2 regions of the Pandoraea sp. CB10b_02 genome follow, and region 2 is predicted to be linked to the other one. Evidence: riboswitches for the same ligand, from Rfam matches in the RefSeq annotation. Region 2 holds a riboswitch; the other holds the start of a gene.
The links. Region 2 has a riboswitch for thiamine pyrophosphate ahead of CDN36_RS13140 (FAD-dependent oxidoreductase). Riboswitches for the same ligand answer to the same signal wherever they lie in the genome.
Positions count from the first base shown of each region.

Region 1: it holds a riboswitch for thiamine pyrophosphate, as region 2 does, so the genes downstream of both, thiC (phosphomethylpyrimidine synthase ThiC) here and CDN36_RS13140 (FAD-dependent oxidoreductase) in region 2, are expected to answer to the same signal.

Region 1 is NZ_NJGW02000003.1:104,854-116,105, reverse strand. Features, by position in the region: gene CDN36_RS04035 (hypothetical protein) at 1-607, shown strand, start outside; gene thiC (phosphomethylpyrimidine synthase ThiC) at 743-2,659, opposite strand; TPP riboswitch at 2,733-2,831, opposite strand; gene pdxR (MocR-like pyridoxine biosynthesis transcription factor PdxR) at 3,029-4,585, opposite strand; gene CDN36_RS04020 (carboxymuconolactone decarboxylase family protein) at 4,864-5,334, shown strand; gene CDN36_RS04015 (TolC family protein) at 5,464-6,945, opposite strand; gene CDN36_RS04010 (peptidase domain-containing ABC transporter) at 6,960-9,140, opposite strand; gene CDN36_RS04005 (HlyD family secretion protein) at 9,143-10,315, opposite strand; gene CDN36_RS04000 (hypothetical protein) at 10,543-10,734, opposite strand; gene CDN36_RS03995 (hypothetical protein) at 10,921-11,112, opposite strand.
Region 2 is NZ_NJGW02000010.1:135,386-146,637, reverse strand. Features, by position in the region: gene CDN36_RS13170 (MFS transporter) at 1-448, shown strand, start outside; gene CDN36_RS13165 (NAD-dependent epimerase/dehydratase family protein) at 607-1,431, shown strand; gene CDN36_RS13160 (SMP-30/gluconolactonase/LRE family protein) at 1,428-2,351, shown strand; gene CDN36_RS13155 (MFS transporter) at 2,445-3,704, opposite strand; gene CDN36_RS13150 (SDR family NAD(P)-dependent oxidoreductase) at 3,775-4,575, opposite strand; gene CDN36_RS13145 (ABC transporter ATP-binding protein/permease) at 4,670-6,505, opposite strand; TPP riboswitch at 6,865-6,993, shown strand; gene CDN36_RS13140 (FAD-dependent oxidoreductase) at 7,139-8,263, shown strand; gene thiS (sulfur carrier protein ThiS) at 8,280-8,477, shown strand; gene CDN36_RS13130 (thiazole synthase) at 8,479-9,324, shown strand; gene CDN36_RS13125 (thiamine phosphate synthase) at 9,389-10,585, shown strand; gene CDN36_RS13120 (GNAT family N-acetyltransferase) at 10,633-11,190, opposite strand.

The DNA of each region.
Region 1 (11,252 bases), on a different contig from region 2:
CGCGCAGATCTGCGCGTCGGTCATTGAGGGGGCGCTGCTCGGCATGGGTGGGCGCAACGCCACGGTGCCGTTCGAGGTCGGTCTGAACGATGTCACGCGCGCGGTGGCGGACACGGCGCGGCGCTGGACGGGCAAGTCGGGGCTGGTCGGCAAGAAAGCGTGGACGCACGCGTGTCAGGTGCACCAGAGCGCGCAGGATTTTCTTCGCGATGTGAACGCACGGCTACAGGCGAGCCAGCGGGAACTGCCGTCGTCGGCGGCGACCGCGTGGATGTTGCGCGTCGCCTTCTCCGACGCCATGCCGATGCACCAGGCGAGCGTGCGCGACGACCTGCCGGCATCAGCCGGCCTCGGCACCGACGAATGGGTGCGGTGCGCGCTCGGCATCGAGCAGTTGGGAGACCAGCACTGGGGCATGCGGCATCGTGATGTGGTGAGCGCCGCCAAGCTGCCGGCGACCGACACGCCGGCGTTCACGGCATTGGCGACGTCGATCTCGTCGCTGCGGCCCAGCCTGGCCACGCTTCGGCTGCGCAACCGGCTCACCGCGCGTGGCGTGCCGACGGCCGAGGCCGCCACGACGCCCGATGCGCAAAGGCATGCGTGAGTCGTCCCACCGCTGGCCAGGCCCGTGCCTTCGTGCAGGGCGCGCCCGAACCGGCTTGAGCTGAAACAACAACGCCCGCACAGACGCGGGCGTTGCTTCATGCGCACGCGGCGAACCGGCCGCGCCTTGCTCCCGTCAGGTGCGGCGATAGATCTCGGCGCCGCTCTTGACGAACTCGACGGCCTTCACTTCCATGCCCTGCTTGAGCGCGGCCTCGTCGCTGATGCCTTGCTTGGCGGCGTAGTCGCGCACGTCCTGCGTGATCTTCATCGAGCAGAAGTGCGGCCCGCACATCGAGCAGAAGTGCGCCACCTTGGCGGAGTCCTTCGGCAGTGTCTCGTCGTGGAATTCACGCGCCTTGTCCGGATCGAGACCGAGGTTGAACTGATCTTCCCAGCGGAATTCGAAGCGTGCCTTCGACAGCGCGTTGTCGCGAATCTGCGCGCCCGGGTGACCCTTGGCGAGGTCGGCGGCGTGCGCTGCGAGCTTGTACGTGATGATGCCTTCCTTCACGTCGTCCTTGTTCGGCAAGCCGAGGTGCTCCTTCGGCGTGACGTAGCACAGCATGGCCGTACCGTACCACCCGATGGTCGCCGCGCCGATGCCCGACGTGATGTGGTCGTAGCCGGGAGCGATGTCGGTCGTCAGCGGGCCAAGGGTATAAAACGGGGCTTCGTCGCAGTACTCGAGCTGGAGATCCATGTTCTCCTTGATGAGCTGCATCGGCACGTGGCCCGGGCCTTCGATCATCACCTGCACGTCGTGCTTCCAGGCGATCTGCGTGAGCTCGCCGAGCGTCTTGAGCTCGGAGAGCTGCGCTTCGTCGTTGGCGTCGTAGATCGAGCCGGGACGCAGGCCGTCGCCGAGCGAGAACGCGACGTCATAAGCCTTCATGATTTCGCAGATCTCTTCGAAGTGCGTGTACAGGAAGCTCTCCTTGTGATGCGCGAGGCACCACTTCGCCATGATCGAGCCGCCGCGGCTGACGATGCCGGTCATGCGGTTGGCCGTCATCGGCACGTAAGCCAGACGCACGCCGGCGTGGATCGTGAAGTAATCGACGCCCTGTTCCGCCTGCTCGATGAGCGTGTCGCGGAACATTTCCCACGTCAGCTCTTCGGCCTTGCCGTTGACCTTTTCGAGCGCCTGGTAGATCGGCACCGTGCCGATGGGCACCGGGCTGTTGCGCAGAATCCACTCGCGCGTTTCATGGATGTGCTTGCCGGTCGACAGGTCCATCACCGTGTCGCCGCCCCAGCGGATGGCCCACGTCATCTTGTCGACTTCTTCGCCGATCGACGACGTCACGGCCGAGTTGCCGATGTTCGCGTTGATCTTCACGAGGAAGTTGCGGCCGATGATCATCGGCTCCGATTCCGGGTGGTTGATGTTGTTCGGGATGATGGCGCGGCCGCGCGCGACTTCGCTGCGCACGAACTCCGGCGTGATCTCGGCGGGAATGCTCGCGCCGAAGTGCTGGCCCGGATGCTGGCGCGAGAGCAGATTGGCGAGACGCTCGCCCTGCGGGCCGGCGCGGCGCACGCTCTCGATGTATTCCTGACGACGCAGGTTTTCGCGAATCGCGATGAATTCCATCTCGGGCGTGATGATGCCCTGGCGCGCGTAGTGCATCTGCGTCACGTTCTTGCCAGCCTTGGCGCGGCGCGGCGTGCGGTGCAGGCCGGGGAAGCGCAGATCTGCCGTGGCGGCGTCCGCGGCGCGCTCGCGGCCGTAGGCCGAGGTGAGCCCCGGCAGGGCTTCGGTGTCGCCGCGTTCCTCGATCCACGCGGCGCGCAGGGCGGGCAGACCGGAGCGGATGTCGATTTTCGCGTTCGGATCGGTGTACGGCCCCGACGTGTCGTAGACGAAGATCGGCGGGTTCTTCTCGCCGCCAAAGCTCGTCGGCGTGTCGGCTTGCGAGATTTCGCGCATCGGCACGCGGATGTCGGGACGCGAGCCGCTCACGTAGATCTTGCGGGAATTGGGCAGCGGTGCGATCGCGGCTTCGTCCACGCGCGCGTTGGCTGAGAGGAACTTCGGATTGGCGTTCATGCAATGTCTCCTGGCGGGGCACGTGTTGACGCCGACAAATTCGGCGCAAAGCGGCTCAGGGGCATGAACGGGGGCGAGTAACTTCTACGCTCCCTGCGCTGGCATTATCCAGATCAGGTTCTAAGGGTATTTCTCACCCACAACTCACGTTGCAGGACCCCTGCGCTAGCTTTGCGGCAACGATACACCGACTCGGCCGACCAGCACAAGCGCGATGTGTCCCGAAAAACGTGAACGGGGCCATGGTGCGCCGCGGCATGACATGCTCGTCCGGCGCGTTGCCAACGAGGGGAATGTCTCGGCGGCTGTCCGTCCCGCCGCCGTGTTCGCGCGGCATGCTGGCGGCCTGCGTGCGGCGTGCGTGCGGCGTCACCGGGCGGGCCGACGGCGATCGTCGTCGTCGAAGGCTCGCGCGAGGCGCTGCGCCACGTCGGCGGCGCTCGATTCGCTCACGTTGGTGAAGCTCATCACGAGCGCTGGTGGCATCGTCCGTGCGACGCGGAAAAACGACAGCGCCCCGGGGGCGAGTCCGTGCCGCAGGGCGGCGCGGCAGATGTCCCGATCCCCGCGTGTGGGGTCCAGCCAGCCGAGCAGGTGCATGCCGCCGGCCTGCTGCGCGAGTTCGATGCGACCGGCCAGGTGCGTGCGCAACGCGCCGGCGAGCGCCGCGCGGCGCTCACCGTAGAGCTGACGCATGCGCCTGATGTGGCGGCTGAAGTGCCCCTGCGTGATGAAATCCGTCACCGTGGCCTGCTCGATCCAGCCCTGGGCCGGCGCGGCGAGCGCCGCATTGGCGGCAAACGCATCGCACAACGCCGGCGGCACCACCAGATAGCCGAGCCGCAGTCCGGGAAACAATACCTTGCTGAACGAGCCCGCGTAGAGCACGCGCTCGCCGCCATCCAGGCTCTTGAGTGCCGGCAGCGGTGCGCCGGTGTAGCGGAATTCGCTGTCGTAATCGTCCTCGATGATCCACGCGTCGCGCGCCTGTGCCCAGGCGAGCAGCGCGAGGCGGCGTGCCAGCGGCAACGTGACGGACAGCGGCGACTGGTGCGACGGCGTCACGACCGCGAGCCGCGCGTGCGGGGCAATCGCCTCGCCGGCCGCAACGTCGAGGCCCTGCTGATCGACCGGCACGGGCACGAGCGTCGCGCCTGCCATGCGCAGCGCCTCGTGCGCGCGAAAATAGCCGGGGTCTTCGCACCATACGGCGTCGCCGGGGCGTAGCAGCACGCGCGCGATCAGCGTCAGCGCTCCCTGATAGCCGGCGGTGACGACGATCTGCCCGGGCTCGCAGCGAATGCCGCGCGCAATGGCCAGATAGCCCGCGATGGCTTCGCGCAGCGGCGCCCAGCCGGTGGCGTCCTGATAGTGCAGGCCTTCGGGCGCGAGATGACGGGCGTGACGTGCCGCGAGGCGCGCCCACAGCTTGCGCGGGAACTCGTCGAGCGCGGGCATGCCGTTTTGCAGCGGGAGCGGCATGCCGGACGCGTTCAGCGGAAGATGATTCGGGTTCTCGGCGGGGTGTGGCGCACGCGGTGCGTCTTCGACGATGGCGGGCGTGCCAGCCGTGCCGTTCACCGCTTGGCCCGGGGGCGCTGGGAGCGCCTTGGCGGCGCCGCCGAGCCGGGCAGCGTCGAGTTGCGGATTGACGCGACTGCCGGCCGCGCCGCGTCCGATCACGAAGCCTTCGGCCACCAGCCGCTCGTATGCGGCTTCCACGGTGCCGCGCGCCACGCCCAATTCGCTCGCGAGCGCACGCGTCGAGGGCAGTCGCGCCGCAGGGGCGAGCTTGCCGGAGAGGATGCCGTCGCGTATCCGCTCGTAGAGCGCGCGATACGTCGGCACACCGGCCGTATGCGCGGCCTGCGCCAGATGCAGTGCGGCAACGGCGGGCGAGTGGGTATGACTGGCGTGATCGGACATGGCGCAATGCCTGGCTGGATGGCCCGCGCGGGGAGCATCCCGGCATGGCTCGGTTGGCCTGGCGATTTTATTCGATTTTGGCTCTTCCAGATAGGACAAGACGACCGTATCGTTGTCCTCGTCCCGCGCTCGCACGCTCACGCAATCACGCGGTGATCGCGGCGAGGTGCCCCGACAAGGTGCCCCGGCGAGGAGTCCTGGCGAGGCGGCACCACGCCTTCGCGCCCCACCGGCGGCATGGCGGCATGCCGGCATGCCGGAACCCGATGGAAAACCGAATGGAGAACCGACTGATGATGCGTCTGAACTACACCACGGCGTCCCCGCAACCTTACGAAGCGCTGCACGCTCTGAGTGCGTACTTCCACGACTGTGGTCTGCCCGGCGGGCTGGTCGAACTGGTCTGGCTGCGGGCCTCGCAGCTCAACGGCTGTGCGTTCTGCATCGACATGCACGTCACGGACGCGCTGAAGCTGGGCGTCGAGCCGCGCCGGCTGCATTTGCTCGACGCCTGGCGCGAGACGACACTCTATTCGCCGGCCGAGCGCGCGGCGCTCGCATGGACCGAGGCCGTCACGAACGTGCAGGACGCTCACGTGCCGGACGCCCTGTTCGCGGATCTGCGCGCGCACTACGACGACAGGCAGATTGCCGACCTCACGTATGCCATCGCCACGATCAACGCGTGGAACCGCCTGGCCATTTCGTTCCGTACCCCGTTGCCGAAAACGCCGCGGGGCGTGCGCTGACCCGCCAGAGGGAGGTGGAAGCAAGGGGCTTGCCGTCTCGCCGGCGGCCCTCAAGCGCGAGCGCCGAGCGCCTGTGGCCGCATTCTCTCGAACGTCGGCCGTTGGCCTTCGCCGCCGATTGGCGACAAGTCAATGCGGCCGCAATGCATCCATCGACAGCTTCCCGACATCCGCCGCCAGCTGCAAACGCGCCGTCTGTAACGCCGTGTACGCTGCGACGTCCTGCTGTTCGGCATCCGCCAGGTCGTTTTGGGCCTTGAGCAGCTCCAGCAAGGTTCCCACGCCGGCCTTGTATCGCCCGAGCGCGACGTCGGTGGTCTCCCGTGCACGCGTGAGCAGCGTTGCGCTCAATTGCAATGCGTCGGCGCTGGATGAAAACACCTCGTAATGACGCCAGACGTCCGCTGCAATACGGCGCTTGACCAGGTTGAGCGTCTCGCGGCGGCGATCGACTTCCGCCTGGGCGTCGCGCACGCGATATTGGCGCGCAAAGCCATCGAACAGCGGAATCGAAATCTGAATCCCAACGCTCCGGTTGTTGATCACCTGACGCGCGGTGACCTGCGTGATTGGCGTGTCGCCCCGGTCCGCCCATGCGGCCAGCGAGATCGTGGGGCGCCCCTGGCTTCGCACCACGTCGACGTTGGCTCGAGCGGCCTCGAGCTCGGCCTGCGCGGCGAGCACATCCGGATGGTGGGACAGCGCCTCGTCGAGCATTGGGCCGATGGCGCGCCGCTCGTCACGGACCCCAGCGCCCAGCGGCGGCAGTGGGGCCAGTGTGAGGGGGGTGTCCGCACGCGCGCCGATGGCCAGGGCCAGGTCTCCCAGCGCCAGTCGTGCCGCGCTCTCGGCCTGCAGCGTAGCCAAGCGAGTACGCGACCACGTCGTCTCCGCCTGAAGCCGGTCCGCGCGAGCACCGATGCCCGCCGCCAGGCGCGCGGCGGCGGCGTCGAAACTCTCCCGGGCAATCCGCTCGGCTTCGCGCGCCGAGCGCAACGCGCGATGACGCCCCTGCGCTTCGTAGTACGCCTTCACGGTGTCGAGAAATACCGTCTGCAAGCTCGCATTGCGCCAAGAGACGGCGGCGTCGACCAGCGCCGTATCGCGCGCAACGCTCGCCGATCGCTGGCCGAAGTCGTACAGCACCCATGTGAGGTTCAGTGCAATGTCGGTACTGCGGCTATAGAGCGACGAGTCGTATTCCGGCGAATCGTCGTAACTCACACGCTGGCCGACCCGCGCGATGCTGCCGGCGGCCGTCACATTGGGCAGGTAGGCCGAGCGCGCCACACCCAGGCGCGCCTGCCGCGCGCGCAATTCCGCCCAGGTCTGACGCGTTCGCGGGTCCGTGGCCAGGGCCATGCTCACGGCTTCGGGCAATGACAGCGGCGCGTCGGCGACAGCCGAGGCGGGGGGCGGCGGCGGTGCGCCCGCGCCCTGCGCGTAGTCGAGTGCCACCGAGGGCGGTGGCGTCATCGCGTGCAGCGGGTCGTTCCAGCCCTGGCCGAGTGCCGTCAGGGGGAAGAGGGCCGCTGCCCACGCGACCAGAGCAGGCACCAGGCGCGATGCAAGCGAGCCGGAAGTGGCCGGGCGCATACGATCATCTGCCATACGCCGGGGGCGGCTCATACCGGTGCGGCATCCGCCGCGCCCGCCGTGCAGACGTGGGCAGGACATGGCGCGTCGGCGTGCCGGACATCGCGCACGATGCGCCCGGCGTCAAGCATCAGTTCGCGTGAAGCGGTGACGACCGTCTCCGTGCGGTGCGCAACGATCACGCGAGTAATGGGCAGCCTGGCGATAGCCGCGTTCACTTCCCGTTCGCGCGTGACGTCCAGATGGCTGGTCGCCTCGTCGAGAAACAGTACGCTCGGGCGCTTGTACAGCGCACGTGCGAGCAGCACACGCTGCTTCTGCCCGCCGGAGAGCACGGTGCCCATGTCGCCCACGAGCGTGTTGTAGCCCATCGGCATCGCCGATATGTCGTCGTGTATTGCGGCCATATGCGCGCACTCGCCCACCCAGGCGAGATCGGCGTGCGGGTCGAAAAAACTGATGTTCTCGGCGATGGTGCCGGCGAACAGCGTATCGTCCTGCAATACGGTCCCCGCGAGCCGGCGAAGTTTGTCCAGTCCCACATGCCCTACCGGTACACCATCGAGCAGAACCTCTCCCTCGGTCGGCGGCAGAATGCCGAGCAGCACGTTGATCAGCGTGGATTTACCGCCCCCGGATGCCCCGGTGATCGCCACCGATTCGCCCGCCTCGATGCGCAAGTTCACGCCGTCGAGCACATACGGTTCATGCTCGCTGTAGCGAAAACGAAGGTTGCGCACCTCGATGACCGGCACCGAGGGCGTGTCGCTCAGCTCGGCAGCCTCTCGCCATGTGGCGGGCGACGCCGGTTCGGGCGCATGAAGGACGATATCGGCCAGACGCTCGCCCTGCAATTGCATCATCTTCACGTCCACCCATTTGTCGAGCAGCGCGCTCACGCGCGTGTCGAACATCAGCTTGAACGCCATGAACGCGATCAGCGCGCCAACCGTGAGCGTGCCGCCGAGCACGAACCGGGCGCCGAGCCAGACGATGACGATCGTCTCGAGGCCGAACAGCACACCACTGAGCGCGCGGTAGCCGAGCGCCATCTTCTGTATCGTCAGGTCCGCGTTGATCTGATTGACGAGCAGCGTGAGCCAGCGCGAGCGGCGTTCGTCCTGTTGGCGGAACAGCTTGATGGTCTTCACGCCGCGCACGGTCTCGAGAAAGTGTGTCTGCTGCTTGGCGGTATGCACGATCTGCGCTTCGGTCGCGTCGCGCAGCGGCACGAACCACAGCCATCGACCGAACGCGTAGAGCGCCATCGCGCCCACGGCGATCCACGCGAGCGGCGCGCTGAAGACGAACATCATGGCGAGCGTGATACTCATGACCAGTCCGTCGAGCACGGCCTCGAGAAACGACGTCGTCAGTGTGCGCTGAATCGCGTCGATGGCGCCGAAGCGCGAGACCACGTCGCCGAGATGCCGCTTTTCGAAATAGGTCACCGGCAGGCGCAGCAGATGCATGAACACGTTGCTGCGCCATTGCAGATTCAGCGTGGTGCCCAGAAACATCAGCACCCAGCCGCGCGCCACGGTGGTCACCTGCTGCATCAGCAGTAGCAGTGTGAAGCCGACGGCGAGCGTGGTGAGCAGGTCCAGGTCCGCACTGGGCAGGACGTGGTCGATCACCCACTGCATGAAGAACGGTTGCAACACCATCAGGATTTCGAGCACAAGCGCCAGCGTGACCACGTGCGCGATGGAGGCGCCTAGCCCCGTGATGCGACCGATGAGGCGTTGCAGGCGGACCGGGCGCCGTTCTCGCAGCGGAGAGAACTGAGCCGTCGGCCATAGTTCGAGCGCCACGCCGGTGAAGCTTCTCGAGATCTCGTCGATCGAACATTTCCGGATGCCCATGGCCGGATCGAAGATCGTGACCGTGCGGCTGCCCACTTCGCGCAGGACGACGAAGTGATTGAACTCCCAATGCAGGATGCACGGCAGGCGCAATTTGGACAGCGCGTCGATGTCGAGCTTGACCGGGCGCGACGCCAGTTCCAGGCGCGCAGCGAGTTGCACGAGCGCGCCGAGGGTGAGCCCCTTGAGCGAGACCGGGAAGCGTCCGCGCAGCGTCGCTAAGTCCGTCTCGTGACCGTGATAACCGGCGATCATGCCCAGACACGCAAGTCCGCACTCGGCGGCCTCGGTCTGGAGCATGAGAGGCATGCGTTGGCGAAAACCCAAGGCCAGACGTTCAAGCATGATTACAGTCTCCCCGACAGGCTCTGCACAGGATCGAACGCCCATTGATACAGACGCCGGCGCTGTTGCAGCAAATCGGCTTCGACCTGCATGCCCGAGCGCAATACCCAGGGCTGGCCAAGGGGCGATGTCGGTGTGGCGTCGATCGAGACGGTGATGCGGTACAGCGGCTCGCCGGCGCCCTCGCGCTGGGCCCGGGCGGCGTCGCCGAGCTGGTCGGCGGGTAGCGCCGTTTGGGCGACGGCCGCAACCACGCCGGGCTGTTGTCCGAAGCGTTCATATGGGTAGGCCTGATAGCGCAACAGGACTCGGTCGCCCGGCTTGACGGCGCCCACGGACCGGCTCGGCGCGTAGAGCTCCGCCTGAAGCCGGGAGCCGGCCGGCACGATCGCGGCGAGCGGGCGACGCTCGTCGACCGCCTGACCGACTTCGGCAAGCGCCGCGGTGACGGTGCCGGCCTGCGGCGCCGTGATCACGGTGCTGCGCCTGGCTTCGCTCTGGCTAAGCGCTTCGGCATTGCTCGAGATTTCCCGATCGATCTCCGCCAGTTGTTTCTCGTGCTTCGCCGTGAGTTCGGCCAACGCGTTTCGCTGCGCGGCCAGATCGGCGCCCACGCGAAGGCGCTCGCGCATGAGCGTCTGGAGTTGACTGCGTTGGTCGAGCGCATCCGCCTGCTTCTGGTCGGCTTGCTCCTGCGAGATGTAACCTTGGCCGACCAGTCCGCGATAGCGTGCGGCGGTCTGCGCCGCGAGCGACACCCGCTCGCGTTGACCGGCGATCTGCGCGTCCAGTGCGTCCGCCTGGCCGCGCAGACTCTTGACGGCGGCTTCGAGACTGTCGCGCTCGCCCGCTTGCATCGCGCGCGCCTTGTCGCGCGAGTCGCGCAGGCTCGCATCGCGCTGGCGCGCCTGCGCGCTGATGGCCGCCTGTGTTGCGCCCAGCGCGCTCTGGCGTTCGCCGGACACCACGTAGAGCACGTCGCCCGCATTCACGAACTGCTCGTCGCGCACGCGCCGCTCGACCACAATGCCGCTCTCGGGGGCGTAAAGCTTGATCAGGCCTCGTGCCGGCATCAGCTGGCCGCGAACCGTGGCGCGTTGCGTGTAGCCGCCAAACGTCAGAAAGAGGACCACTGCCACGGCAAACGTCGTGAGCACCGCGCTCAGCAGGCGCATGGACAACGGCTGGACGAGAACGATCTCCCCGAGGGATGTCGTCTTCTGCGCAGCAAGCGCTTCTTTACGGAATAGGGGCACGATGCGAGAGGACGGAGGCGCGCGATGGATCGCGTCGGGCGATGTGACGCGGTGTGATGCGGTGGGGGGAGGCGTCTGGGATTGCGCCGTACTCGAGGACGGGCGCCCGCAGCGGCTACTGCCGGCGCGAGTGCCCGCCCGCGATGTCAGGACGCCACGCTCCGGCCGCTAGGGACGGACTTCACCGCGCCCATTGTGGTGGTTTGCTGCACCGTCGCCCCGACGTTGTAACGGTTCGGGCCCCAGCCCCCGCCGACCTGCGCGATTTCTTCCGCCGAGAGTTCGGCGGGCTGTCGCGGCTCGTCGTGTTGCGTGGTCGTTTCAGTGTTGGTTGTCATGGCAAAATCCTCATTGACCGAAGGCGTTCGACCGCCACATCGGGTTGGATGGCATTCGTTCATTGCGTTTCATATTGACTCCTTGCATTGACGCCTTGCATTGACGCCTTGTCCCGACCGGGCCGTCGCGCGATATCGCACGAAGACGATGTCGCGTGACGGACCCGGGCCAGTGTGGCCGGTAGATCAGCGGGAGAAGGGAGTGGTCTTCTGGATGCGGGTGGGCGTCGCAGCCGGGACGGTCGCCGAGGGCTTCAGATAGCCCACGCCACCGCTTACCTGATCGACTTCCTGCGCGCTCAGTTCGGTGACGCTGCGCCGAGCGTCGGCGCCCGACACAGGGGTGGCCTGCGTCCGTTGCCTGGTCTTCATCTTCATAGAGGTCTCCTGCGAGTCATGCAAAGCGGCATGACATGGCCGGCTTCGCATGGAATTGACGTACGATCCGCGTCAACAACGGCACAGCCCCCGGGTTTGGACGGGCGCTGCACCGGCGACGATGTGAAGGCAGGGGACTC
Region 2 (11,252 bases):
CTTCAACGGCAAGCGCGTGGTATTCACGATCGGCGCGATCATCATGACGGCGATGTGCGGCGTGGGCTTCGTGAAGGACCCGATGATGGCGATCTTCCTGCTGTGTCTCGGCGGCTTCGCGCATCAGACGCTCTCGATCACGGTGATCTCGATGTCGGCCGACCTGTTCGCGCGCAACGAAGTGGCAACGGCCACGGGGCTGGCGAGCCTGTCCGCCGGCATCGGCAACCTGCTCTTCACGCTGGTGATCGGCACGTTCGTGACGGCACTCGGCTATGCGCCGTTCTTCGTGGCGCTGGGACTGGGCGACCTGATCGGCGCGGTGATTCTGTGGACGGTGGTCAAGCCGGTCAAGCCAGTCATTCCGGGCACGGTCGCGCCACAGTCGGGCGCGCGGGGCGACGCGCATGCGGCCCAGGCCCCGTATCAGGCGCATCAGGCCCATTAGACACATCAGGCCCATCAGGCCCCCCCGCACGGCGGCCGGCGCCTGACCCGGCGTAGGAACCATGAGGCGACGCGCTCGCGGCGAGCGGCGCGGCGTCGGTGTGAGAGTGGCGATGCACCGCGGCGTGCATGGCGATCCAGCGATGAATGAGGAGTGACATGAGCCAGACTTCCGGCAAACCGTACCGCCGTCTGCTGCTGACCGGCGCGGCGGGCAATCTCGGCAAACAACTGCGCGGCAAACTCGCTCAATGGGCGGACATCGTGCGCGTGAGCGACATCGCGCCGATCGCGGCCGAAGCGCCGCACGAAGAAGCGATGCAGGTGGACCTCGCCGATCGTGCGGCGGTGCATGCGCTGCTCGAAGGCGTGGACGCCCTCGTGCATCTGGGCGGCATCTCGGTCGAGGCGCCGTTCGACGACATCCTGCAAGCCAACATCCTCGGGCTGTACAACGTCTACAGCGCGGCGCAGAAGCACGGTGTGAAGCGCATCGTCTACGCCAGCTCCAACCATGCCGTCGGTTTCCATCCGGTCACCGAAGTACTGGACGTGGATGCACCGCATCGCCCTGACGGCATGTACGGCATCTCCAAGTGTTTCGGCGAAGACCTGTCGCGCTACTATTTCGACCGCTTCGGTCTGGAGACGGTGTGCCTGCGCATCGGCTCGTCGTTCGAGCAACCGAAGAATCCGCGCATGATGGTGACGTACCTGAGCTATCGGGATTTCGTCGAACTCGTGCGCTGCTCGCTGTTCACGAATCGCGTGGGACACGCCATCGTCTACGGCGTGTCGAACAACCCCACGCTGTGGGTCGACAACACGAAGGCGGCGTTCCTCGGCTTCCGCCCGCAAGACAGCTCGGCCGAGTTTGCGCATCTGTTCCCGCCCAAGGCGCCCGATCCGCAGATGGACGACTGGGCGCAGCGTTATCAGGGCGGCCCCTTCGTGCTGCTCGGGCCGATGGAGCCCAAGCCATGAGCGTGTCGATCGAACGGCTCGAGCCGTCGCGCCCGACACCGCACGCGGTGGGCGAGAGCCCGCTGTGGCGCGCCGACGAGCAGGCGCTGTACTGGGTCGACATCCCCGCGCGGCAATTGCATCGAGTAACGCCCGCTGACGGCGAGCACCGGCAATGGACGTTCCCCGAGCAGGTGGCGTGTTTCTCCTTCGATGTTTCGGGCACGCTGCTCGTTGGCGCCGAGACGGGGCTGTTCGCGGCGAAGCTGGGCGCTGACGCAAACGTTACCGCGGCGCAATGGCGGCGGCTGGCCGCGCCGGCGTTCCCGGCGGCGGGCATGCGCTTCAACGACGGCCGCTGCGATCGTCAGGGCCGCTTCTGGGCCGGCACGATGGTGCAGGACATGTCGCTCGCGAGCGATGCCGGTTCGCTGTTCTGCTTCGACGCGCAAGGGCAGTTGTCCGCGCCGCTCGTCGACGGGCTCGTGACGCAGAACGGGCTGGCCTTTTCTCCCGACAGTCGCACGATGTATCTGAGCGACTCGCATCCCACGCGTCGACGCGTGTGGGCATACGATTTCGACGCGGCGAGCGGCGCCATCAGCGCGCGGCGCCTGTTCGTCGACATGAACCGGTATCCGGGGCGGCCCGACGGCGCGGCGGTCGATGCGCACGGATGCTACTGGACGTGCGCCAACGACGGCGGCCGACTGCTGCGCTTCACGCCCAGGGGCGATCTCGATCGGGAAATCCTGCTGCCGGTGTCCAAACCGTCGATGTGCGCGTTCGGCGGGCGCGAGTTCGACACGTTGTTCGTGACGTCGATTCGCCCCGGCGCGAACGCGACCGATCAGGACGGTCACGTATTTGCCGTGCGATGCGGCGTGAAGGGACTGCCGGAGACGCCCTATGCGGGGACGTTGCCGGCGGCACTCGTGTAGGAGAGACGGCGCTCGCGACGCCGCGCGGCATTCGAGCGCCGTCGATGGCGCCGCGACGAGCGATCCGGCGTCCCGTCTTGCCGCCCGTCGGCTTCAGCGCGCGGGGTCGGCCGCCGTGAGCGCCTTGCCGCGCGTTTCGGGCAGCAGCAGCGCGCACACCACCACGAGCAGGTAGCCGCCGCCCGCGACAATGCCGATCGCCTTCACGAGCGAGCCCGTCTGCGCGAGCATGCCGACCCCGATGGGGAAGAACGACCCGATGCCGCGCCCGAGGTTGTAGCAGAAACCCTGGCCGGAGCCGCGGATATGGTTCGGATACAGCTCCGTCAGATACGCGCCGATGCCCGCGAAGATGCCCTGCACCACGATGCCCAGCGGGAAGCCCAGCAGCAGCATCGCACCGTCGGTGATCGGTAGCATCGTGTAGGCCATGCCCAGCAGGAACGACGCCACCGCGAAGAAGATGAACGCCGCGCGGCGTCCGAACTTGTCGGACAGAATCGCGCCGACGATGTAACCCACGAACGACCCCACGATCAGCACGATGAGGTACGCGCTCGTGTTGAACACGGACAACCCGCGCTCGGTCTTCAGATAGGTCGGCAGCCATGTGGTGATGGCGTAGTAGCCGCCGAGCATGCCGCTGCACAGCAGGCTGCCGAGAATCGTCGTCTTCACGTGCGCGGGTGCGAAAATCTGCGCGAAGTTGCTCTTGAGCGCGCCTTCGGCAACCTGCTTGCGCGTCTGCGTGAAGATCTCCGGATCCGACACGTTGCGGCGCACGTAGGTGATCCACAGCGCGGGCACGATGCCGATCCAGAAGCACGCTCGCCATGCGGTGTCAGCCTCGAACACGGCGAAGAAGAACCAGTAGAGCAGCGCGGCGGCGCCCCAGCCGACCGACCAGCTGCTTTGCACCGTGCCGACCGCTTTGGCGCGATGCTGCGGCGAGCGGATCATCTCGCCCATCATCATGGTGACGACCGTCCACTCCCCGCCGAAGCCGATGCCCTGCAGGGTGCGCGTGACGAGCAGTTGCCAGAACGAGTGCGTGAAGCCCGAGAGGAACGTGAACAGGCAGAAGGTGGCGATGGTCCACTGCAGCACGCGCACGCGGCCGTAGCGGTCCGCGAGAATGCCGGCGAGCCATCCGCCCACGGCCGACGAGATCAGCGAACTCGTCGCGATCATGCCGGCCTCGCTCTTCGACATGCCCCACGCGGCGATGAGCGTGGGGATGAGAAACGAGTAGATCATGAAGTCGAACGCGTCGACGGCGTAGCCGCCGAAGCCCGCATACAGGGCCTTGCGCTCCTTCGTGTTGAGTTCCTTGAACCAGGAAAAGAATGCCATGAAGACTCCTCGGTGGACCGTGTGCTTGTCGTTATGTGTGATGTAGGGAGGTTTGTCGCGCGGCGCTCGTTCAGAGTGTCAATCCACCGTCGACGTGAATCACCTGCCCGGTGATCTGCCGCGCGTGCGGGCCGAGCAGGAAGGCGGCGAGCGCGGCGATGTCGTCCGGCTCGCACAGGCGCCCGGTCGGCGTGGCGTGCGCCGCACGCTGCCATGCGGCCGGATCGATTGCCGAGTGACCGCTGTCCTTGCGCGTGTAGCCGGGCGCGACGCAGTTGACCGTCACGCCGGCGCGCGCGTATTCGGCGGCGGCGCTCTTCGCGAGCGCCTCGATCGCGGCCTTGGCGGCGGCCGTCGCCGGGAAGCCGGCCTGATTCGGCGCGAAACGATGCGCGACGAACGAACTGACGGCCACGACGCTGGCGCACGCCGAGCGCTGCAGGTCGGGCAGCGCCGCACGCAGGATTGCGGCGAACGCACCGGGCATGGCCGAGAGCGTGCGGGCGAAGGCGTCGGCGTCGATGTCGGTCAGGCGCTCGCGCGTGGCGAAACCGGCGTTGCTCACGATCTGGTCCACGGCGCCGAACGCGTCGCGCGCGGCGTCGATCAGTCGCGTGGCTGCGGGCGCCTCGCACAGGTCGCCAAACCACAGCGCGCATTGCGCGCCGGCGGCCTCGCAGGTCTGGCGGACGTCGGCGAGGCGCGTGCGGCTGGCGTCGGAGGCGCCGCGCGTGTGCAGCAGCAGTCGGGTGTCGGGGGAGGCGAGCCGGCGGGCGATGGCCGCGCCGATGCCGGAAGCGGCGCCGGTGACGACGATGGTCCGGCGCTGAGTCGTGTCGGCGCTGCCGGACGAGGGAGTGGGGGTGGTCACGATGAGCCCGTGTAATGCCTAGGGTGCTCGTGATTATGCCAAACCGCCCGCGCCTCGGGACAGGCGCGTCAATATTATTTAGCAGGTGAACGAACTACGCCGCGTCCACCGCCTGCGGCGGGTCGGCGCGACTCGTGCGCTGTGCGTCGGCCGCCTGCTCGCGAGCACCGCGCAGCGTCATGGTGTGCTGATGAAAGTGCGAGAGCGTGTCGCGATGCGCCACGCTCACCATCGTCGTCGCCGGCAGGCGGGTATGGAGCGCTGCGTATACGGCTTGCTCCGTTTCCACGTCGAGTGCGCTGGTCGCTTCGTCGAGGAACAGATAGTCGGGCTTGTGCAGCAACGCGCGCGCCGCGGCCAGGCGCTGCTGTTCCCCGCCGGAGAGCCGCCGCGCCCAGTGGGCGACGTTCGGCAGGTCGTCCAGATACTGGCCGAGGTTCACGGCGGCGAGCGCGTCGCGGCACTCGTCGTCGGTAAACGCCTCCGGCGACGACGGGAAGGCCAGCGCGGCCTTGAGCGTGTCGATGGGGAGGTAGCTCTGCTGCGAGAGGAACAGCACGCGCGCGCCCGCCGGAACGTCCACGCGGCCGGCGCCGAACGGCCACAGGCCCGCCAGCGCGCGCAGCAACGTGCTCTTGCCGCTGCCCGAGCGCCCGCGAATGAGCCAGCGCGAGCCCGGCGCGAACGCGAACGAGCCGGCGGCGGCGAGCGGCGCGCCGTCCGGCAGCGCGAGCTGGAGGTCCGTCGCCGCATAGGCGGCCGACGAGAGCGACGCGGACTGCGCGGTGACCACCGAGATACCGCCTTCGCGCGGCGGCGCGTCCACCACGCGCGTGAATTCGCGCAGACGGTTGACGGTGGCTTTCCACTCGGCCAGCGTTGCGAAGCTGTTCACGAACCAGGAGAAGCCGTCGCTCACCTGTCCGAACGCGTCGATGATCCGCATGAGCACGCCGAGCGTAAATGCGCCGGCGAAGTAGCGGGGGGCCGCAGCCATGATCGGGAACACGATGGCGATCTGCCCGTAGATCGAGTTCGCGAAAATCAGGCGCTTGGTCACCACCATGATTTGCCACCAGTTCTCGCGCACGGCGCCGAAGGCGGCCTTCAGACGCGAGAGCTCGGCGCCCTCGCCGCGATAGAGCGCGACCTGCTCGGCCGATTCGCGAAGACGCACGAGCAGGAAACGGAAGTCGGCTTCGACCTGTTGCTGACGATAGCTCAGGCCCACCAGCGGGCGGCCCACCTTGAAGATGAAGAACGAGCCCACGATCGCGTATAGCGCCGCGACCCAGACCATGTAGCCGGGAATCGTGATGTTCATGCCGCCCAGCGCGAACGACACGGCGCCGGAAATCGTCCAGAGAATGGTGACGAACGAGAACAGCGAGACGAGCGTGGTGAGCAGGTCCAGCGAGAGCGAGAGCGACGAGCTGACGAGCGTGCGGATGTCTTCCGAAATACGCTGGTCGGGGTTGTCCGCGAGATGATCGCGCTCGATGCGGTAGTAAGCCTGCTGCGCAAACCATTTCGTCAGATTGGCGTCGGTGACCCACTGCCGCCACTTGATTTCCAGCATTTGCCGGAAGTAGGTGCGAAACGTCGCGATGATGATGAAGCTGAAGGCAAGCACCGCGAATTCGGCGAGCGACGACTTGAAGACTGGCCAGTCGCGCTTGTCGAGAGCGTCGTAGAAGCCCGTGTTCCAGGCGTTGAGCCGCACGTTGATAAACACGACCGCGAGGTTCAGCGCGATGACGAGCGCCAGCAGACGCCGCCCCTCCCAGCGCTTTTCCGAGACCCAATAGGGCCGGATCAATTGCCAGGCGCCCGGAGCCTTCGGCAGTGACGCGGCAGCGCGGGCAGCGCGGGCGGGGTGAGCGGCCGGCGGCGTGCCGGCAGGTGTGGGGGACTTGGGCGTGTGGGCCATGATCGTCTGGCGGCGCGGCCGCTGTGATGCAACGTGTTATGGGGCGGTGTTATGGGGTTGTGTTATGGGGTGGTGCCATGCGGTCGTGCCATGCGGTCGTGCTATGGCGGGCACGCGGCGGCGATCGCGCGGGCGTGGGGCAAACGCCTGCGCGTGCGCCGCTGTCCGACGGTCGGTTTGACCGGCGCGTTAGATGATGCGTTGCACGAATTCCGGCCCGAAACCCGCGTGTCGTCGAAATTCAGTTTACGCACTGTTACAACGGTCCGGGGATTCGTCAAAAAACGAGACGCGGCGAGCGTGCAACCGCCCGGGAGGCCCGGCTTGCACGGGCGTCGGCATCTATGTTGTAATGACTGCGGGCGAAACAGGGGTGCTCCGTACCGAACGCGGGTGTGAACCATGCGTGACGAGTGGCACGGGGCTGAGAGAGACCCTTTGCACCCGACCCGGGTAATACCGGCGTGGGAAGTTTCCGACTCCTCCAGTGGGGTAAGGTGTCCAACACCGTTTCGTCCTTTTGCTTTCATGAGGAAAGGACCCCATGCGCTGCCTTTCGCAAGTCCCTGCGATTTTTCCTTCGGATTGTCCTGAGTGCGTGTGCGCCGTGACGGCTCGCGCGGCGGTGCGCGTATGAGCGCTTCGACTCCCGACGTCGCGGTGCTCGGCGGCGGCCTGGCCGGCCGTCTGCTCGCCTGGCAACTGGTTCGCACGGGCGCGCGCGTGGCGCTCTACGAGCGAGGCGGCGCGGACGGGGCTTCGGCCGCCGGCTGGGTGGCCGCCGCCATGCTCGCGCCGCTGGCCGAAGCCGCCGTGGCCGAACCTAGCATCGTCGCGATGGGCGCCGCGGGCCTCGGGCGCTGGCCCTCGCTGATCGACGGCCTGCCCGAACCGGTGTTCTTCCAGCGCAACGGCACGCTTGTCGTCTGGCATCAGCCCGACCGCGCGGAAGCGGTGATGTTCGATCGACGCATGCGCGCCAACGCGCCGCCCGAGCTGCTGCGCGGCGGGGTGGAGCGGGTGTCGGGCGCGCAATTGGGCGAGGTGGAACCGGCGCTCGCGGGGCGTTTTCAGGAAGGCTGGCTGCTGCCCAACGAGGGGCAGCTCGACAACCGTCAATTGCTGCGCGCGCTGGCGGCCGGCCTCGCGAAAGCGGGCGCCGCGCTGCACTGGCACACCGAAATCGGAGAGGGCGCCTATCCGGAGGCCGGTCTCGTCATCGACTGTCGCGGCCTGGGCGCGCGTGGCGCGCTCCCGCAATTGCGCGGCGTGCGCGGCGAAGTCGTGCGCATCCACGCGCCGGGTATCGGTCTGCGCCGCCCGGTGCGCCTGCTGCACCCGCGCTATCCGATCTACATCGCGCCGAAGGAAAACGATCTGTACGTGATCGGTGCGACCGAACTCGAGTCGGAGGACATGTCGCCAATGACGGTGCGCTCGGCGCTCGAGCTGCTGTCGGCGGCGCACTCGCTGAACCCGGCGTTCGGCGAGGCGCGCATTGTGGAGCTGAACGTCAATTGCCGGCCGGCGCTGCCCGATCATCTGCCGCGCGTGCAATGGGACGGCAAGCGGCTGCTGCGTGTGAACGGCCTGTATCGCCACGGCTATCTGCTCGCGCCGGCGGTGACGGGCGAGGCGTGCGCGCTCGCGCAGGCATTGATGCAAACGACGGACGCGCCAACGGGAACGGGGCACGCGTTCGACTGGGAGACGTGGCGAGCGAGCCGGCCGTGGCCGGATCTGTTCCGCCGGGCATGAGAGGGAGCGGTACACGATGGACATCCACATCAATCAACAGACACTGAGCGTGGCCGAGACGGCGACGCTGGCCGAGGCGCTGGCCGCCTACGGCGCCAGGCCGCCGTTCGCCGCGGCGGTCAACGGGCAATTCGTGCCCAAGACGCAATACGCCGCGCACGCGCTCGCGCACGGCGACAGGATCGATGTCGTGCAACCGGTGGCCGGAGGCTGAGATGAACGCATTCACGGAATCGGCCAACGTGGCCGCGGGCAGCGTGCGCGACGCTCTCACGCTGTACGACACTCGCTTTGGCAGCCGCTTTTTGCTCGGCACGGCGCGCTACCCGTCGCTGCAGGCGCTCAACGACTCGATCGACGCCGCCCGGCCGGGCATGGTGACGGTGGCGCTGCGTCGCCAGCTCTCGGGCGCCGGCGCGCAGGCCTCGGAAGGCCATTTCTGGGAGACGCTGCGGCGCCTGGCCGTGCCGGTGCTGCCCAATACCGCCGGCTGCCACTCGGTGCAGGAGGCGGTGACGACCGCGCAGATGGCGCGCGAAGTCTTCGAGACCGACTGGATCAAGCTCGAGCTGATCGGCGACGACTACACGTTGCAGCCCGACCCGTTCGGTCTGGTGACGGCCGCCCAGCAACTGATCCGCGACGGCTTCAAGGTGCTGCCGTACTGCACGGAGGATCTGGTGTTGTGCCGCCGGCTGCTCGACGTGGGCTGCCAGGCGCTCATGCCGTGGGGCGCGCCGATCGGCACGGGCAAGGGCGTGATCAATCCCTACGGACTACGCCTGCTGCGTGACCGTCTGCCGGACACCCCGCTCATCGTCGACGCCGGCCTGGGCTTGCCGTCGCACGCCTGCCAGGTCATGGAATGGGGCTTCGACGGCGTGCTGCTCAATACCGCCGTGGCGCTCGCCGCGCAGCCGGTGGAGATGGCCGGCGCGTTTGCCGCCGCGATCAGGGCCGGGCGCGCGGCGTGGCTCGCCGGGCCGATGGCCGAGCGCGAGAGCGCGCAAGCGAGCACGCCGGTCGTCGGCGTGCCATTCTGGCACCAGACGAGCGCATGACGCCGGCTGCGGGCTTGCCCGCAGCCCACCCGACACCCTTCCATCCGTCGAACGAGGATTTTCAATGACGACGCCCGCCCGCGCCGCCAGGCTTTCGCATGTGCAATGGCTGCCGGCCGGCGCGCCAGCCGCAACGGCGTGGCAGCAAGCCGCCGGGGCGATTCGGGCGCGCCTTGCCCCGTGGCCGGCCACCGCGGACGATGGCGCACCGTCGTGGCGCCTGCATGTCGAGCCGCCCGCGCACGCCGGCCAGGGAGATGTGGTCCGGCTGTCGGCGGCGTCGACACACGAGGCGGGCGCCGCGTCGTTGCAGATCGACGCGTGGCGCGCCGCGGGTGCCGTGGTGCTCGTCACCCGCGCGACGGTGCCGGGGCACGCCGAAGATGCCCTGTACACGCCGGACGCTGTCTATCGCATCGCCGGTGTCGACGATCCGGCGTTCTTCCCGGCCTTCGCGGCGTTTCTCGACTGCGGCTTTGCGCCGCACGACGCCCTGGTGCTGGGACGCGCCTGGCGCAGCGACGGCAGCCACGCCCGCGCCGAGGACGCGGCCGCGCTCGGCGAATGGCCGACGGTCTTGGAGACGTTCCCCACGGTCCTCGGTCAGGCGCCGTCACCCGGACGCTTCCCGGCGTGCCCGCCGCGTCTCGGGCTGTATCCCGTACTGCCGGATGCCGGGTGGTGCGAGCGCATGGCCGACCTGCAGGTCGGCACGGTGCAGTTGCGGATCAAGGATCCCGCGCATCCGGGACTGCACGAGCAGATCGCGCGGGTGGTGAGGGCCGCCGAGCGCGTTTCGCGCGACGGCGCCTGGTTCATCAACGACCACTGGCGCGAAGCCGCGCAGGCCGGGGCCTACGGCGTGCATCTGGGGCAAGAGGACATGGCGGCGCTCTCGGCCGATGAAGTCGCGGCATTGCACGCGAGCGGCATGCGGCTTGGCATCAGCACGCACGGCTATTACGAAATTCTCGCGGCGCACCATTTCCGGCCAAGCTATCTCGCCGTCGGGGCTGTGTTTCCGACCACGACCAAGGTGATTGCCACCGCGCCGCAGGGGCTGGCGAAGCTCGCGCGCTATGTGAAGCTGGTGGCGCCGCATTACCCGCTCGTTGCCATCGGCGGCATCGATGCCGGCAACCTGCCTCGCGTGCTCGATACCGGGGTGGGATCTGCCGCCGTCGTGCGCGCCGTGACGCAGGCCGCGGACGTGGCCGCCGCGGTGCGGGGCATGCAACGCGAGTTCGCGAAGCGCGCCTGAGGAAGGCTTGCGCAGGGCGCGCGGGGGGCGGGGGTGGCGGCGGAGCCTTACAGGCGACGCGTCATGAAGACCGCCCCGTCGCCATAACCGGCGAGCTTGGCGGCGATGAGTGGGGAGACGTCCGTCGCCACGGCATAGCCGAAGCGCGCCCAGAAACCCTGCGATTGCTGCACCGCGACGAGTGCGGACACCTGCAGGCCCAATCCCCGCGCCGATTCGAGCGCGGCCGCATAGAGGCGGCTGGCGACGCCGGCGGCGCGCGTGCGCGGCGCGAGCGCCATGTCGTGCACGTACCAGCAGTCGGGCGCGTCGGGCAGCGTGTCGAGCACGGTATCGAGCGGCGGCGGCGCTGCGATCCGCCATGGATGTGTGAATAGATAGCCGGCCACACGCGAGCGTTCGGCGTTTGAGGTTGCCGCGCGGGCTGGCGCGTGCCTCGCGTCGACATTCGCCAACGCCATGGCGTCCATGGCGTCTGTAGCGACCCAGCACGTTGCGGGAGAGAGATGCAGGCGGGAGGCAAGCGCCGCTTCCGATTCGAGCATGGCGCTCCCGTAGGCCTGCGCCTGCACGGACAGCACCTCGGGAAGATCGTCGGGCCGCATCGGACGGATCTGAAACGTCCGGGCTTCGTCAGCGGGAGGACGCCGGCCGTCGCCCGGCAAGG